Regions from separate parts of the Tepidicaulis sp. genome, predicted to be linked through region 4. Evidence: predicted binding sites of a transcription regulator. Region 4 holds the regulator's gene; each other region holds the start of a gene.
The links. Region 4 encodes PhoB, which activates phosphate uptake and scavenging genes when phosphate is short. Its sites were predicted from a motif close to TGTCATNNANCTGTCAT; they were not measured.

Region 1 (4,466 bases), 800 kb from region 4:
TGCTTCTCGTCGTCTCCCGCGATGTGATGATCGTGGGCGGCGTGGTGCTTGGCTGGGTAATGGCCATGCCGCTTGCCATGGACCCGGCGCTGATTTCGAAAGCCAATACCGCCGCGCAGATCGCACTTGCCGCGCTCGTGCTGGCGGTGGCGGGCAGCGGACTTGAGGCGGCAGCGGCGGTCGATATGCTGGTCATCGTGACGGCGGCAACGACAGGTGTTTCCGCGCTCGGATATTTGTTGCGCTGGGGCGGGCATATGGGGCTTTGGGCGCTGCCCGGGCGGCCGGCGGCCGATACCGTTTTGAGCGAAGAGCAGGGAAAAAGGGAAAATCCATGACCGTTCAACGCCAGGCGCTTTTCTGGGGCATCGGACTTTTCGTCTTCATTCTATTGCTATGGCTGCTGCGCGGCATTCTTCTGCCTTTCGTCGCAGGGTTGGCGGTGGCTTATCTGCTCGACCCCTTTGCCGACTGGCTGGAGGAGCGCGGCTTTTCCCGGCTGCTGGCGACCAGCATCATTACGGTGATTTTCGTGCTGCTGATCGTGGCCTTTCTGGTTCTGCTCGTACCGTTGCTTTACGAACAGACGGTAGCGCTGGTCGAAAGCCTGCCCAGAATTGCCGACCGTGTGCAGGAATGGCTGGCGCATTTGAGCCAGGGCCGGGTCGGCGAAGTGCTTTTAGGCAGCACGGATATTCGCGACACGATCGATAAGGCGGGCGCGGGACTTGTTTCCTGGGCGCTGAGCGCGCTGGGCGAGGTGTGGAAACAGGGCGTGGCGATTATCAGCCTTTTCTCTCTCGTCGTCATCACGCCGATCGTCGCGTTTTACATGCTGCTCGACTGGGACAACATGGTGGCGCGGGTGGATGAGCTTTTGCCGCGTGAGCATGCCATGACCATTCGCGGCCTTTTCCGGGAAATGGATGCGGTGCTGGCCGGGTTCGTGCGCGGGCAGGGCACGGTGTGTCTGGTGCTCGGCACGTTCTATGCCATCGGCCTGTCACTGGCCGGGCTCAATCTCGGCCTCGTTGTCGGGCTTGGTGCGGGGATTATCAGCTTCATTCCCTATGTCGGCACGATCAGCGGCTTTCTGGTGGCGACGCTGCTCGCCATTTTGCAGTTCGGCCCGCAGGATTATATGTCGATCGGCGTCGTGATCGGTGTCTTCGTCATCGGGCAGTTCGTTGAGGGAAATTTCCTCACCCCCAAACTCGTGGGCAGCCGTGTCGGGCTGCATCCGGTCTGGGTGATGTTCGCCCTTTTTGCCTTCGGCGCGCTGTTTGGTTTCGTCGGCGTGTTGCTGGCCGTGCCCATTGCCGCAGCCATCGGTGTGCTTGCGCGTTTCGGTGTGCGCAGTTATGAGGCAAGCCCGCTTTACCGGGGCACCGGGCTTGGACATGAAGACCTGCAAGGCGTCCGTAAAGACAGTGATGAGTAAGCGTAGAGGGATGCGTAAGCGTAAAGGAGAGATGGGTGAAAGCTGAGCAGCTTCCCCTGGAACTGGAACACAGGCCCGCGCGCGGCCGGGAGGACTTTCTTGTCGCCCCGGCGAACGAACATGCCGTGGCATTGATCGACCGCTGGCCGGACTGGCCCGACGCGGTGCTGGCGCTGGCCGGTGCGCCCGGCACCGGCAAGACGCATCTTGCCGAGGTGTGGCGCACGCGCTCGGGCGCGCGGCGCATCGAGGCGGCAAAGCTCACCAAGAAAGAAGTGCCGGAGCTTGCCGAAGCAGGCGCGGTGATTGTCGAAGACGGCGAGACGCTCTCAGGCGAAGGGCTGCCCGCGCTGTTTCATCTCATCAATCTGGTGCGGGAGACGAAGGGGTTTCTTTTGCTCACGGGCAAGGAGCCGCCCGCGCGCTGGCCGGTCAGCCTGCCCGATCTGTCCTCGCGGCTGAAAGCGGTGCCTTGCGCGGAGATCGGCGCGCCGGACGATGCGCTTTTATCGGCGCTGATGATCAAGCTCTTCGACGACCGCCAACTTGCCGTGCCGGCGCCCGTCATTTCCTATCTCGTGCCGCGCATGGAGCGCTCTTTTGCGGCGCTGAGCGCGCTGGTGGAGGCGCTGGACCGGGCCTCCCTTGCCGGGAAACGGCCCATAAGTGTGCCGCTGGCCGCTGAAATCCTTAAAAACCGGGAAGAAAGCGCCCTTTAGGCCGTAAAGGACGCCTTAAAACCTGCCGTGCTTGTCATGACTCGGTTACGTTTTTGACGTAATTTCAAGGACATCTGGAATTTAACGGAACGCGCGGGAAGCCCGCGCGCCCGGGGAAATGATTATGAGCGCATCTTCAGGATCGAGCGAAGCCATTCAGCAGGTGCCTGCCGTGGTGGCCGCAGACGGGCCGCTGGAAATGAAACATGCGGCGGTGGATAGCGCGAGTTTCGAGCATATCGACCCGGCCTCGGCTGCGCGCTTCATGAACCGCGAGCTTTCCTGGCTCGAATTCAACAAGCGCGTTCTGGAAGAATGCGGCAATCTCAATCACCCGCTTTTGGAGCGGCTGCGCTTTCTTTCCATCTCCTCGAACAATCTCGATGAATTTTACATGGTGCGCGTGGCGGGCCTGCGCGGGCAAGTGAATGCGGGCGTCGAAACGCTGAGCCAGGACGGGCTTACCGCCGCCCAGCAGCTTGAGCGGGTGAATGCCGCCGCCAATGAGCTGATGGCGGAACAGCAGCGCCAATGGGACTCGCTGCGCCAGGAGATGCGGGAAAACGGCATTGCCGTGCTCGACCCGGAAGAAGTGACGGCGGAAGAATATGACTGGCTGGAAACGCGTTTTCTGGAACAGGTCTTTCCGGTTCTGACGCCGCTTGCCATCGACCCGGCGCACCCTTTTCCCTTCATTACCAATTTGGGTTTCACGCTCGCGCTGCAATTGAGAAGCCGCAGGCTCGGCACCTCGATGGAAGCGCTTTTGCCGATCCCCGCGCAGATCGAACGCTTCGTGCGTCTGCCCGACCAGACGGGCGGCGCGTCTGGCATTCGTTTTCTCAGCCTTGAAAACTGGATCGGGCTTTTCCTCGACCGGCTTTTTCCCGGTTATGAAGTGATGGGCCAGGGCGCTTTCCGCATCATCCGCGACAGCGATATCGAAATCGAGGAAGAGGCCGAAGACCTGGTGCGTTATTATGAAAGCGCGCTGAAGCGCCGCCGCCGGGGCACGGTGATCCGCTTGAAGATGCAGGCGAGCATGCCGCCTTCCTTGCGCGAGTTCGTTGCCTCCGAGCTGCATGTTTCGACGCAGGAAGTCGTGCTGGTGGACGGGCTGCTCGGCCTTGCCCAGACCAATGGCCTCATCGTCGATGACCGGCCGGATTTGAAATTCACGCCCTATAATGCGCGCTTCCCCGAGCGGGTGCGCGATTATGGCGGGGATTGTTTCGCCGCGATCCGCGCCAAAGACATTGTCGTGCATCACCCTTACGAAAGCTTCGATGTGGTGGTGCAGTTCATCCGCCAGGCCGCCAACGATCCGGATGTCGTGGCGATCAAACAAACGCTTTACCGGACCTCGAAAGACTCGCCCATCGTGCAGGCGCTGATCGAGGCGGCAGAGGCGGGCAAGTCCGTCACCGCGCTTGTGGAGCTGAAAGCGCGTTTCGACGAGGCCGCCAACATCGTCTGGGCGCGGAACCTGGAACGGGCGGGCGTGCAGGTCGTGTTCGGCTTCATCGAGCTGAAGACCCATGCGAAGCTTTCCATGGTGGTGCGCCGGGAAGGCGGGGCGCTGCGCTCTTATGTGCACCTTGGCACCGGTAACTATCACCCGATCACCGCGAAGATTTACACCGACCTTTCCATGTTCACGACGGACCCGGCGATCGGGCGCGACGTTGCGCGGATCTTCAACTATCTGACGGGCTATGCCGAACCGGAAGAGCTGGAACAGATCGCTATGTCGCCGGTGGGTTTGCGCGCGCGGCTTCTGGAAGATATTCGCGGTGAGATCGCCCATGCCAAGGCGGGCCGGCCCGCACAGGTCTGGGCGAAGATGAATTCGCTCGTCGATCCCATCGTCATCGACGCGCTTTACGAGGCAAGCCAGGCAGGCGTGCATATCGATCTCATCATGCGCGGCATTTGCTGCCTGCGTCCCGGTGTGCCGGGGCTTTCGGAGAACATCCGCGTAAAGAGCATTGTCGGGCGCTTTCTGGAACATTCGCGCATCGTCTGCTTCGGCAACGGTCACGGGCTGCCGTCCGATGACGCGAAGGTTTATTTCTCCTCCGCCGACTGGATGCCGCGCAATCTCGACCGGCGGGTCGAGGTGCTGGTGCCGGTGCGCAACTCCACCGTCCATGCGCAGATTATGGATCAGATCATGGTTGCCAATTTGAAGGACAACCAGCAGAGCTGGCGGATGCTGCCCGATGGCAGCTATCAGCGTATCAAACCGGCGCCGGGTGAGGAGCCTTTCAACGCCCACCATTTCTTCATGGACAATCCGAGCCTCT
Region 2 (4,466 bases), 1.5 Mb from region 4:
GAATCCGCATCATCGCGTCGGGCAAGCTCATCAATCCGGGCGATGTGGCCTGGGCGCTCTGCGTGGGCGCGGATTTCGTCAATTGCGCGCGCGGCTTCATGTTCGCGCTTGGCTGCATTCAAGCGCTTCAATGCAACAAGAACACCTGCCCGACCGGCGTGACGACCCATGACAAACGCCTGCAGCGCGGCCTGAACGTGCCGGACAAGTCCGCCCGTGTGCATCACTATCACGACAAGGTGGTCAACGAGGTTTGCATGATCGCCCATTCCTGCGGGCTGCCCGAGCCGCGCCTCCTGCGCCGTCGCCATGCGCGCATCACGACGGCAAGCGGCATTTCGCTGCCGCTGAGCGAATATTACGAGCGCTGGAAGAAGGGCGAGGAACCGGCGCTCGACGCCCGCCCCAGCACGAAATTGCGGGTGCATCAGTAAACACGCTATGATCGGGCTATGCTGAACCGCCCGAAAGCCATTCTCTTCGATCTCGACGACACGCTCATCTCCGCTTATGCGGACCCGGGGCCCGTCTGGCAGGCGCTTTTGAGCGAGCATGCCGAGGCGCTTTCCCCGCACGATCCTGAGGAATTGACCGCCCATGTCGGCGCTTATGCCGCGGAGTTCTGGTCGGACCCGGCCCGGCATAAAACCTGGCGGCTGAAACTTTACGACGCGCGGCGCGAGATTATCCGCGGGGCCTTCGAGCGGATGGATATTCTCAAAGGCGATCCGCGCCTTGCCCTTATCGCCAATGATATTGCCGACCGCTATTCGGCCCGGCGCGATGAAGCTATGACGCTTTTCCCCGACAGCCATGCGCTGCTCGATCATTTGAAAGAAAAAGGCATCAAGCTCGCGCTCATCACCAATGGGGAAGCGGCAATGCAGCGCGCCAAGGTGGAGCGTTTCGAGCTCACCCACCGGTTCGATCATATCCAGATCGAAGGGGAAGTCGGCTTCGGCAAACCGGAAGAAGAAGCCTATCACCATGCTCTCGGCGCGCTTGACGTGCGCGCGGAAGAGACCTGGATGGTGGGTGATAATTACGAATGGGAAGTCATAGCGCCCGCCGCGCTTGGCCTCACCACCATCTGGCATAACAGCCACAAGGCCGCGCCGCCCGAAGGCAAGCCCGCGCCCCACCACACGCTGGAAGACTTGAGCGGCTTCTGGCCGCTTCTCGAACAAACCGGCCTTGCCTGAGCGGGACTAACGCCCTGCCGCCGGCATGACGAGCCTGAGGAAGCGCGTGCCTTGCGTGACCGTGCGCGGCAGATACCCCCGCTCATCCCCATCGACCTCGACAGGCACCCCTTCCGGCCCCAGAAAATCGATATGGCGCGCGCGCCGCACAGTCACGGATTTTAGTTTCCCGGCGCGGCCGAGCCCGAGCGCCAGCAAATAGCCGGCAAAAGCAAACCGCCCCGGTTTACGGAATAAAAAGACATCGAGCCCCGGCCAGGTGATGTCGGCCTCCGGGGCGAGCACGAAGTTGCCCGCATAATGGCGCGCATTGGTGACGACCGCCCAAGCCGCCTTTTCACGCCGCCCATCGACGATCAGATCAAGCGGGGCGCCCGGCCCCCGCAGCCATTCGCAAAGGCCGGCCCAGACAAAGGCGCCCTTGCCGAAGCGCCGCTTGAAGCGCGGATTTATGCCATGGACGATGCGCCCGTCGAACCCGGCGCCGACCATGAGAAGAAACAGATCACCGTCAATATCCCCCGTGCCGATGAGCCGCGCCTCCCCGAAAAGCAGCATATCGGCCACCGCCCGCGCCTTGGTCTTAAGACCGATCTCGATGGCCAGCACATTGGCCGTGCCGAGCGGGATGATACCCATGGGCGTGCCGAAGCCGAGAAGCCCGCGCGCCACTTCGTTGATCGTGCCGTCGCCGCCCGCCGCCACCACGACGTCCGCCTGCCCGCTTGAGGCGGCTCTATAGGCCAGCACGGTGGCATGCCCCGGACCGTTCGTTTCCTCCACACTCACGGCCGCGCCGTCCTTTTTTAAAAGCGCCGTCACATATTCGAAAAGCCCGCCATGGCGCGAGCCGGCAGCGGGATTAACCACGATATGGATGGACTTTCGCCGCGACATGCTCCGCACCCGGATTGAAAGCTACACAAATGTCTCACGCATCCGACACAAAATAGTCACGCCCAAATCCGACCATAGCCTTATCGAATCGGGCAGCGCCTGGCGCGGGACCCGGTCATCATATCGACTGGATATATGACGCGGCTATGACACTTCTCGACACGGCTTCCTGGGGCGCGGCATTGAAATTCCGCCGGACATCCGGCGCAGATAGCAGACAAGCGCCGAAAACGAAATCCGTTTCCCCGCGCATCGGGCGCTCCCGCCGCCCCTCGGCGCCTGAAGGGAAATTACCCGTGCCCGCAAGCCCGCCCGGCCTTCCCGCGCCAATAACAGACCCTGCGGCAGATCCGGCGGCGGAGCCTGCGCCAAAAAAGAAACTCCGCGCCGCCCGCACCCGCGTCGGGCGCGGGACGATCCACGAAAAACTCTATAACAGCCCTCGCCCGAAAAAGACGAAGAAGCACCGCACGCTTTTCCTCTCCGACATTCACCTCGGCACGCCGGGCTGCAAGGCGGACCTCCTCTACGACTTCCTGCGCAACAATGACGCCGAAACGATCTATCTCGTCGGGGACATTATCGACGGCTGGCGGATCAAGCGTTCCTGGTACTGGAATGAGAGCCACAACGCCGTGGTGCAGGAGCTGCTGAGAAAGGCGCGCAAGGGCACGAACGTCATTTACGTGCCCGGCAATCACGACGAGGCGCTGCGCGATTATACGGGTCTCAATTTCGGCGGCATCGACATGGTCGGCGAAGCGCTGCACGAAACCGCGGATGGACGCACGTTCCTGATCATTCACGGCGATCAGTTCGACAGTGTGGTGCGCTATGCAACCTGGCTCGCGCATCTGGGCGACCGGGCCTACACGGTGGCCCTCGCGCTCAACACATGGCTGCATGATGTGCGCCGTCTCTTTGGCCTGCCTTACTGGTCGCTCTCTGCTTACCTGAAACACAAAGTGAAAAACGCGGTCGAATATATCTCCCGCTTCGAAACCGCCGTTGCCCGCGCCGCCCGCGAGCGCGGCGTCGACGGGGTGATTTGCGGGCATATTCACTTTGCCGAGATCCGCGAGATCGACGGCGTGCTTTACTGCAATGACGGCGACTGGGTGGAAAGCTGCACGGCCATGTCCGAGGACGAAAGCGGCCAGCTCAGCATCATCCGCTGGCATCACTTCTCCTGGGAAATGCAGCCCGAGCTCATCGAGCCGGAAGCGCGCAGCGCCCCGCCCGTCCTTGATGCCGCCTGACACTCTTTTGAAAACGGAACATCCCATGGCCTCTTCCGCGCCGCGCCACACTAGCCAGAAAGCGGCCCCAAGAATGGGCGATCAGGCAGGCCGTCCCCTTCACATCGTCATCGTAACCGACGCCGCCCCGCCGCAAGTGAACGGCGTCGTGCGCACCTTGCGCCAGACAAGCGAAGAACTGCAGCGGCTCGGCCATAAGGTGGATACTGTCACGCCGGAAGATTTCCGCACCGTGCCGCTGCCGAGTTACAAGGAAATCCGCATCGCGCTGCGCCCCTATCCGCGCATTGCCCGCTTCCTCGACCGGGAAAAGCCCGACGCCATTCACATCGCCACCGAAGGCCCGCTCGGCCATGCCGCCCGGCGCTATTGCTTGTCGCGCGGCCTGCCCTTCACCACCTCCTTCCACACGCGCTTTCCCGAATATCTGCACGCGCGCACCCGCTTTCCCCAAAGCTGGTCATATGCCTATGTGCGCCGCTTCCACGCACCCTCTAGCTCCGTCATGGTGGCAACACCGACCTTGCGCCAGGAACTGGAAGAGCGCGGCTTCACGAATTTGAAGCTGTGGTCGCGCGGCGTCGACACAGAGCTTTTCCGGCCGCGCCCGGAGCTGAGAGAAGGGGAGCAAGAACAAAAAAGCCCGCTCTGGCTCTATGTCGGGCGCGTGGCGGTTGAAAAGAACATCGATGCCTTTCTGGAAACGGACCTGCCCGGCACGAAAATGGTGGTGGGAGATGGGCCGCGGCTCGAGCATCTGAAAAAGAAATTCCGGGATGTCGCCTTCACCGGCGCGCTTTTCGGCGACAAGCTGGCCGAAGCCTTTGCCCGCGCCGATTGTTTCGTCTTTCCCTCAAGAACGGACACATTCGGCCTCGTCCTTGTCGAAGCGCTGGCAAGCGGCACGCCCGTTGCCGCCTATCCGGTGCAAGGCCCCATCGACATCATCACCGACCCGGCAACAGGCTGCTTGAATGAAGATTTGCGCACCGCCTGTCTTACCGCCCTTGAGAAAGGTGATCGCGAGGCCTGCCGCACCCACGCGCTTTCTTATTCGTGGGAGGCCTGTACAAGGCAGTTTCTCTCCAATCTGGTGCTGATCGACCGG
Region 3 (4,466 bases), 600 kb from region 4:
GCACCTGCCCGCAATGTCATGGCCGCGGCCAGATCATTCAGGACCCTTGCGCCGATTGCGGCGGGGCGGGCCGGGTGCAGAACGAGCGCACGCTGGCGGTCAATATTCCCGCCGGGGTGGAAGACGGCACGCGTATCCGCCTTGCCGGGGAAGGCGAGGCCGGGCTCCATGGCGGACCGGCGGGCGATCTTTACATCTTCCTCTCGCTGCAGCCGCATAAGCTCTTTCAGCGCGACGGGGCGGACCTCTTCTGCCATGTGCCGCTCTCGCTGACGACGGCGGCGCTTGGCGGAGAAATCGAAGTGCCGACGCTTGCAGGCACCAAGGTGAAGGTAAAAATCCCCGAAGGCACCCAGGCCGGTAAACAGTTCCGCCTGCGCGGCAAAGGGATGCCGGTGCTGCACGCGCGCCAGTTCGGCGATCTTTATATTCAGGTGGGCGTCGAAACGCCGATGAACCTCTCCAAGCGGCAAAAGGAATTGCTCAAAGAATTCCAAGAGGCCTCGAGCGAGGACACGAGCCCGGAAAGTTCCGGCTTCTTTGCCAAGGTCAAAGGCTTCCTCGACGGACTGCAAAACAATTAAGGGCCGCCTCAAGCGGCCCTTTTTCTTTGCCTATCGTCCGGTTTCTCCGGACGGCTTTCATTACAGCTCCTCCCCCGGAAAATTTTATGTGTTTCTGAGGCAACAGTGTGGGCTTGTCATCTTGCTGTCACACGATTGTTAGCCCGCCGTCACACAGGATGCCTACACCTCCTCTCGACCGGGGCAATTTCCGCCTTACGAGGAGATAGATATGTTTAAGAAAGCTCTGCTGGGGGGCGTTGCGTTTGCTGCGCTTTCTCTTGGCACCGCCGGTGCCTCCTTTGCTGGATACGACGTGAACGCGCGTATCGATGCACTTGAAAACGAACTTCGCGCACTCAAGTCGCAGGTCGACGCGCGCGATGCGAAAATCGAAGCTCTGGAAGCCAAAACCACGGGCATCGAAAACTTCCCGAAATTCGACGGCAAGAAGCTGAAGATCACGTCGGCTGACGGCAAATACTCGATGGAACTCTTCGGCCGCATTCAGATCGACGCGTCGATCGCGGACCAGGACGACCTGCAGAACGGCCATGACATCGGCGCCGGCGTTGAACTGCGCCGCACCCGTTTCGGCCTGAAGGGCAAGCTCGGCGGCGATTTCGAATATAAGATCGAAGCCGGCTTCGATGCGCCGAGCGATTCCGTTGATCTGGAAGAAGCCTACATCTCTTACGTGGGCTGGGATCCGGCGGAAATCACCGTCGGTAAGTTCAAAATGCCGTACAGCCTCGAAGAGCAGACCTCTTCGCGCTTCATCTCGTTCCTGGAACGCGGCAACAACAACGTCTTCGCGCCGGGCAAAAACCTCGGCGGCGGCGTGAGCTTCGGCGGCGACAATTACGGCGTCAGCGTTGCTTACATGTTTGCCGGCGATCTCGTCGACGGTTCGGACGATGGCTTCGAAGAAGACAACGGCATCGTGGCCCGCGCCACGGTTGCGCCGATGTTCGACAAGAAGGGCGGCTCGCTCCTTCACCTCGGCCTTTCGAGCTACTACCTGAGCGATCAGGACGGCACGGCCCGTTTCCGTCAGCGTCCCGGCATTCACAATGCCGACCGCCTGGTGGACACCGGCACGATCGCCAATGTGGACGACACCTGGTCGATCAACCCGGAAGTCGCCTTCGTGGCAGGCCCCTTCTCCGCACAGGCTGAATATGCCTGGACGCAGGTCGGCCGCACCAACGGCAACTCCGACATCGACCTGCATGGCGGCTATGTGTACCTGAGCTACTTCCTGACCGGCGAATCCCGCGCCTCCACCTATAAGGCGGGCTCGGGCAAATTCGACCGTCTGAAAACGGAAGGCGCCTGGGAAATTCTCGCCCGTGTGTCTTACCTCGACCTGGAAGACAATGGCCTGGTTGCCGCCGACCGCGGCGAGCAGACGGACTACACGCTCGGCTTGAACCACTACTTCAACCCGAATGTCCGCGCCATCGTCAACTACGTCTATGCCGATGTGGATCACCCCACCGGCGCAACGCAGGACGAAGAAGCCCACTCCCTCGGCGCTCGCCTCGCTGTGGACTTCTAAGAAGCGACCCCTCGCAGTCAGTCGCTTTGCCGCCCGGTCTTCGGACCGGGCGGTTTTTTATTGAGTAATGACTAGCGCTTTGGGCCCAGAAATTAACGAGCCCTTACTTTTGAAACGACCGTTGTTCACTTCATAAAATAAATGTCCTCCGGTCACGGAGGATTTAAGCCGGTCTTAACCCGCCCCGTTACAAAACTGTCACATTCCCGGCATCAAGCCGAAACGAGGGATGGGACAGATGAAGAAAACGAACGCTGTGCTGGCGGGCCTTGGCCTTGCAAGCATGCTCGCAAGCCCGGCCTTTGCCGGCTATGACGTCAACTCGCGCATCGATGCGCTCGAAAACGAGCTGCGCGAACTCAAAAGCCTGGTCGTGGAACGCGACGCGCGGCTGCAGGAACTCGAAACCCGCACGGCCGATCTTTCCGATCTGCCGAAATTCGATTCCAAGAAACTCCAGATTTCCAGCCGTGACGGCAATTGGTCGATCCGCTTTGGCGGCCGTATGCATCTGGATGCGACGATCGTCGATGACGATGTGACGCAGATCGGCAATGGCGCCGAGATCCGCCGCTTCTGGTGGGATGTGTCGGGCAAGGTCGCGGGCGACTGGAAATATAAACTCCAGGTCGGCCTCGAGAACGATCAGGTCCGTATCAAAGACGCTTATATCGCCACGGATGTGGGCGGCGTGTCGGTGACCGTGGGTAACCACAAAGAACCTTATTCGCTCGAAGAACTGACCGGCTCCAACTACATCACCTTTATCGAACGCGCGCTGCCGAACGTTTTCGCGCCGAGCCGCAATATCGGCATCAGCGCCAATACGGGCGGTGACAATTGGGGCGTGGCCGCCGGCTTCTTCACCGATGGCATCAATAATGGCGGCATCAACAACCAGACGACCGACTGGGCCGTGACGGGCCGCACGCATTACGCGCCGATCGCCGAAGCGACCCGCGCCGTGCATCTAGGTGTTGCCGGCAGCTACCGCGGCGTTGAAAACGACACGGTGCGCTTCAACCTGCGTCCCGAGTTCAACGATGGCCGCGGCATCATCAATACCGGCGCCGTCAACAATGTGGACAAGATGATCCAGGTCGGCCCGGAAGCCGCCGTGGTCTTCGGCCCCTTCTCGCTGCAGGGCGAATATCACTGGACGACGGTCGAGCGCACCGCCGGTCTCGGCGATGCGGACCTGGAAGGCGGCTATGTCTTCGCCAGCTGGTTCGTGACGGGCGAGTCGCGTCCTTATAACGCCAAGAAGGGCACCTTCGGCCGCGTGAAGGCGGAGAACGCCATCGAGCTTGCCGCCCGCTATTCCACCGTCGATCTGTCGGAGGCCAGCGCCGCCGCCACGAATGGCGAGGAAGACAACTACACGCTCGGCGCCAACTATTACTTCAACCCGAATGTCCGCCTGATGCTGAACTACGTTCATGCCGAAGTGGACCGGGTCGCCGCCGGAACGGATGAAGATATCGACGCTGTGGTTTCGCGTATCCAGCTCGACTTCTAAGAGGGGCGGGCAGGGGGCTTCCCCGCCCGGACCCAAATCAGGATCAGCCGCCATGCCGTAAGGTATGGCGGCTTTTTCTTTGGGGCGGCCTTGGCCCGAGGCTGCCCCTTAGCGGATTTACGCCTTCCCCTTCCCCTGATATACCGCCCGGGCGCCTTTTTGGGGCGCGACGTGAGATATCCGGGGTATTCCCATGAGCGAGATCAAGATTGCGATTGCAGGGGCGGGCGGGCGTATGGGCCGGCAATTGCTGGCGCAGGTGCTGGAAACCGAAGGCTGCACCCTTTCCGGCGGCACGGAGCCTGAGGGCTCGCCGCATATCGGCGCGGATCTGGGCCTTCTTGCTGGGCGCCCCGAGCCGCTCGGCATCGAGGTTTCCGCCGACCCCTTGGCCGTTTTCAAGGATGCGGATGCGGTGATCGACTTCACGGTGCCCGAGGCAAGCTGCGAACATGCCGCACTGGCCGCCCAGGCGCGGATCGTCCATGTCATCGGCACGACCGGCTTTTCCGAGGAGGACAACGCGAAGATCGCCGCTGCCGCGCGCCACGCGACGATCATCAAGGAAGGCAATATGAGCCTCGGGGTCAACCTGCTGAGCTCGCTGGTGCGCCAGGTGGCCGCCATTCTCGATGCGGACTGGGACATCGAAATTCTGGAAATGCACCATAAGCACAAGGTCGATGCGCCGTCCGGCACCGCGCTTTTGCTCGGCAATGCGGCGGCGAAGGGGCGCGGCGCCGACCTTAAAGAAGTCAGCGATCTCGACCGGCATTCGCAAAAGGGCGCGCGCAAGAAAGGCGATATCGGCTTTGCCACGCTG
Region 4 (4,466 bases):
GCGTCCATGTCGCCATGCGGTACTTGCGGAAAGCCTTCGACCTTGGGTCCGAAGCCTTCCAGATGCTTTTTCTGCCCGCCTGCCGCGATGGTCGCGAGCGTGCGGCCATGAAAGGCGCCTTCGAAGGTGATGACCTCATAGCGCTCGGGATGACCGCTCGCCGAATGGTATTTACGCGCCATTTTGATCGCGCATTCCATCGCCTCGGCGCCGGAATTGGTGAAGAAGACGCTGTCGGCGAAAGTTGCCGCCACAAGCCGCTCCGCCAGTTTTTCCTGGCCCGGCACGCGGTAAAGGTTGGAAGTATGCCAGAGCTTGCCCGCCTGCTCGCCAAGCGCGGCGACAAGGCGCGGATGCGCGTGGCCCAGAAGGTTCACGGCGATGCCCGAACCGAAGTCCAGATATCTTTCCCCTTCAGGCGTAAAGAGATAGGGCCCTTCGCCCTTCTCGAACTCGATATTTACCCGCGCATAAGTTGGCAGGACTGGCGTAATCATTTCCCGATGCTCCCGAACAGAATAGAAAAAGCCGCCTTTCCTGGCGGCGTCCGAGAAGCGCTAGAGTATGTTGGAGAAGTCCTGTTCTGTCAATCGTTCTTGGATCGGGTGAGCAGGTATTTTCTCTTTCATCTCAACCACTTACTCGTGCCTTGAGAGGTCCCCGCCTCAAAAACCCGAGCCTTGCTCAGGCTTTGAGACGGTATCCTCGTCGCAGCACATAGTCCGTGACGATCCAGAGAACGACATTCAGCCCCAGCGTGAAAGCGACGCCCACCGCCACCGAGCCGTCCGCATGGCCCGTCATGCCGTAGCGGAAACCGTCGATCAGATAGAAGAAGGGGTTGTACATCACCGCTTCCTGGGCGAAATCCGGCAATTGGCGGATCGAGTAGAACGTGCCCGACAGGAAGGCGAGCGGCGTGATGATGAAGTTCGTCACCGCCTGCAAATGGTCGAACTTTTCCGACCAGATGCCGCCCAGCATGCCGAGCAGCGAGAGCATGAGCGAGGCGGCAATGGCGAAATAGACCACCGCCCAAAGATGGGCGATGGAAATATCGACAAAAGCGATCATGCCGAGCGCGGTCACGATGCCGACCATGACACCGCGCGTGACGCCGGCCATGGCGATGCCGACATTCAGCTCGCCCGCGGAAAGGGGCGGCATCAGAATATCGACGATATTGCCCTGTACCTTGGAGATCAGCAGCGAGGAAGAGGTATTAGCGAAGGCGTTTTGCAGCATGGTCATCATGATGAGACCGGGCGCAATGAACTCGGCAAAGGGCACGCCCTGCACGTCCGGGCGCAGCCGGCCGAGCGCCAGCGAGAAAATCGCCAGAAACAGCAGGGTCGTGATAACGGGCGCGGCCACGGTCTGGGTAATGACCTTGATGAAGCGGCGCACTTCTTTCACGTAAAGCGTCCACATGCCGAGCCAGTTGATGGCCCCGAAGCGGCGCGTTCCCTGCGGGGGATATTCCTGAAAACTCATCTGCCCTGCCTTCCCGTTGCGACCCCAAATAGTCACTCGCAGGCGATTTGGCAATGCACACTCGCGTCAAACTGGGGATAAATCGGGCACTCAAGCCCATATTTTGTGGTTTTGCGTTCGCTAAGCGCGATTTTTTGTGGATAAGGCGGCTTTGCAGGCATGCGCGCCTTGCGGGAACCTGCCCCTATCTTGTAGTGTTAACCCAATCGCAACACGATATGTAGTGGCGGCGTCAGCAGCGCGTACCGGGCATGACGCCGGGAATCTCGGGGAAACCTGGGGCACGCAGGCGCGCGCCCGCAGACGAGGGATAATAGGCATGTGGACGGAAGACAGGGTCGAAACTCTCAAGAAATTGTGGGCCGAAGGCCTGAGCGCCAGCCAGATTGCCAAGCAGCTGGGCGGCGTCACGCGTAATGCGGTGATCGGCAAGGTCCACCGGCTGGGCCTTTCCGGCCGCGCCACTTCCAACCGGCCGAGCCGGGCCCGCCAGCAGCCCGCCGCTGCCGCAGCGCCCGCGACAGCCCGGCCGCAGCCCGCCCAGGCGAGCGAGGCCCGGGAAAGCGCCGCGCTTGCCAAGGAAAAGCCGCTGCCCGCGCCCGCCCCGCAGCGCCGCCTGACGGATGTGGCCATCGGCGACGGGGCGACCGTCCTCTCCTTGACCGAGCACACCTGCAAATGGCCGATCGGCGATCCGGGCGAGGAAAGCTTCCATTTCTGCGGCGACCGTTCGGCACCCGGCATGCCCTATTGCGCCGAGCACGCGCGGCTGGCCTACCAGCCCGTACAGGCCCGCAAACGCAACGACCGGCGGCGCGACTTCGCCGTCTAAGCCCCGTTTCTTGGCGGTGCGCCCACCTGCCTTTGTTCAGGCGTAATCTGCAAAGGCAAGAGGCGCGCAGGGGAAAAAGCCGGCCCGATACCTCGAGGGGGAGGTGGGCCGGCTTTTATTTTAGGGGTTCGTTTTCCTGAAATTCCGGGGACAGGTCACTCGCCCGAAGCGCCAGGCACCTGCTCGTCGAGCGCATAGCCTGCCGCCCGCACGGTGCGGATCGGATCGTGCTCGCCCTTGGCATTCAGCGCCTTGCGCAGCCGGCCGATATGCACATCCACCGTGCGCGCTTCCACATAAACGTCCGAGCCCCAGACCGTGTCGAGAAGCTGGGCGCGGGAGAAGACGCGGCCCGGATGCTGCATGAGATGCTCGAGAAGGCGGTATTCCGTCGGCCCCAGATGCACCTCGCGGTCGGCGCGGCGCACCCGGTGCGCGGCGCGGTCGATCACGATATCTCCGAAAGTGACGATATCTTCTGCCAGCGCCGGGCGGATACGGCGCATGACGGCGCGGATGCGCGCCAAAAGCTCGCTCGTCGAGAAAGGCTTGGTGATGTAATCGTCCGCGCCGGTATCGAGACCGCGGATCCGGTCCGCTTCCTCGCCGCGCGCCGTAATCATGACGATGGGCAGGTTCCGGCTTTCGGGCCGCCCGCGCAAGCGCCGGCACAGCTCGATGCCGGAAACACCCGGCAGCATCCAGTCCAAGAGCACGAGATCAGGCAGATGCTCGCGTACCTGGATTTCCGCTTCCTCGCCGTCCATGGCCACGGCCACGTCATAACCTTCTTTTTCAAGGTTGTAGCGCAGGAGAGTGGAGAGCGCTTCTTCGTCTTCGACAATCAACACTGTTGGTTTCATGGGCGTGCGTTTCGGCCGTGAATCACTGGCTGCATGAATATCGACCGTGCGGGGGGCGGCGTGCGTCCAGTTCGTTTCAAGTTGCATGACATGCGTCCTTCCCGAGGTTACTGCGTGTCCCTCAAAGCGGAAATAGCGGTTGTGGTGGTCTGGTCGCTTTTCGGGCGCTCATCCACCAGCATTTCCCCGGTAACGAGATAAGAGACCGTCTCGGCGACATTGGTCGCGTGATCGCCGATCCGTTCGATGTTCTTGGCAATGAAGAGAAGATGGGTGCAGGCACCGATGGTGCGCGGGTCTTCCATCATATAGGTGAGCAGCTCGCGGAAGATGGAATTGTACATCTCGTCGATTTCCGCATCCGAGCGCCAGACATGCAGCGCTTCTTCCGCATTGCGCCCGGCATAGGCATCAAGCACTGCCTTGAGCTGGCCTTGCGCGAGCTTGCCCATCCGCGCCAGGCCCTGCATCAGGCGGGCCGGCGTTTCATAATCGCCGATCACGATAATCGAGCGCTTGGCGATGTTTTTGGCCAGATCCCCGATCCGCTCCAGATCGGCGGAAATCTTGATCGCCGAAATCGCCTCGCGCAGATCGAGCGCCATGGGCTGGCGCCGCGCGATAAGGCGCACGGTCTGATCTTCGATATCGTGTTCCATCTCGTCGATGCGCCGGTCTTCGAGCACCGTGCGCTCGGCCAGCGCGATATCGCGGCGCGTCACGCAGTCGATCGCCGCAGCGAGTTGCGCTTCGGCCATGCCGCCCATTTGCGCGATCAGCGTTGAAATCGCTTCGAGCTCTTCCTCGAAGGATTTGACGATATGTTCCTGCTCTCTCACACCTGCCTCCTTGCGCCGGGCCGCTTGAACGTTTGCTTAGCCGAACCGGCCGGTGATGTAATCCTGGGTGCGCTTGTCGCGCGGATTGGTGAAGATCTGATCCGTCTCGTCTTCTTCCACCAGATTGCCGAGGTGAAAGAACGCCGTGCGCTGGGAGACGCGGGCTGCCTGCTGCATGGAGTGCGTGACGATGACGATGGTATAGTTTTCTCTCAGCTCGTCGATCAGCTCTTCCACGCGCGCCGTGGCGATCGGGTCGAGCGCCGAGCAAGGCTCGTCCATCAGAATGACTTCCGGGTTCACCGCAATCGCCCGGGCGATGCAAAGGCGCTGCTGCTGGCCGCCGGAAAGGCCGGTGCCCGGCTCCTGCAAGCGGTCCTTCACCTCGTCCCAGAGCGCGGCCTTGCGCAGGCTCGTCTCGACGATTTCATCCATCTC

Region 1: a site for PhoB is predicted at 2,193-2,209, ahead of ACOQOT_RS06270 (RNA degradosome polyphosphate kinase). Genes of this name have one in related genera too.
Region 2: a site for PhoB is predicted at 2,235-2,251, ahead of ACOQOT_RS12410 (UDP-2,3-diacylglucosamine diphosphatase). Genes of this name have one in related genera too.
Region 3: a site for PhoB is predicted at 2,310-2,326, ahead of ACOQOT_RS16845 (OprO/OprP family phosphate-selective porin). Genes of this name have one in related genera too.

Annotation. Positions count from the first base shown of each region.
Region 1 is NZ_OZ244942.1:1,324,805-1,329,270, forward strand. Features, by position in the region: gene ACOQOT_RS06255 (CDP-alcohol phosphatidyltransferase family protein) at 1-338, shown strand, start outside; gene ACOQOT_RS06260 (AI-2E family transporter) at 335-1,441, shown strand; gene ACOQOT_RS06265 (HdaA/DnaA family protein) at 1,477-2,160, shown strand; gene ACOQOT_RS06270 (RNA degradosome polyphosphate kinase) at 2,360-4,466, shown strand, end outside.
Region 2 is NZ_OZ244942.1:2,580,417-2,584,882, forward strand. Features, by position in the region: gene ACOQOT_RS12395 (FMN-binding glutamate synthase family protein) at 1-434, shown strand, start outside; gene ACOQOT_RS12400 (HAD family hydrolase) at 453-1,202, shown strand; gene ACOQOT_RS12405 (diacylglycerol/lipid kinase family protein) at 1,209-2,099, opposite strand; gene ACOQOT_RS12410 (UDP-2,3-diacylglucosamine diphosphatase) at 2,516-3,358, shown strand; gene ACOQOT_RS12415 (glycosyltransferase family 4 protein) at 3,432-4,466, shown strand, end outside.
Region 3 is NZ_OZ244942.1:3,508,197-3,512,662, reverse strand. Features, by position in the region: gene dnaJ (molecular chaperone DnaJ) at 1-584, shown strand, start outside; gene ACOQOT_RS16850 (OprO/OprP family phosphate-selective porin) at 796-2,124, shown strand; gene ACOQOT_RS16845 (OprO/OprP family phosphate-selective porin) at 2,363-3,643, shown strand; gene dapB (4-hydroxy-tetrahydrodipicolinate reductase) at 3,846-4,466, shown strand, end outside.
Region 4 is NZ_OZ244942.1:526,843-531,308, reverse strand. Features, by position in the region: gene ACOQOT_RS02460 (aspartate aminotransferase family protein) at 1-497, opposite strand, end outside; gene ACOQOT_RS02455 (ABC transporter permease) at 685-1,494, opposite strand; gene ACOQOT_RS02450 (GcrA family cell cycle regulator) at 1,814-2,326, shown strand; gene phoB (phosphate regulon transcriptional regulator PhoB) at 2,482-3,189, opposite strand; gene phoU (phosphate signaling complex protein PhoU) at 3,297-4,028, opposite strand; gene pstB (phosphate ABC transporter ATP-binding protein PstB) at 4,065-4,466, opposite strand, start outside.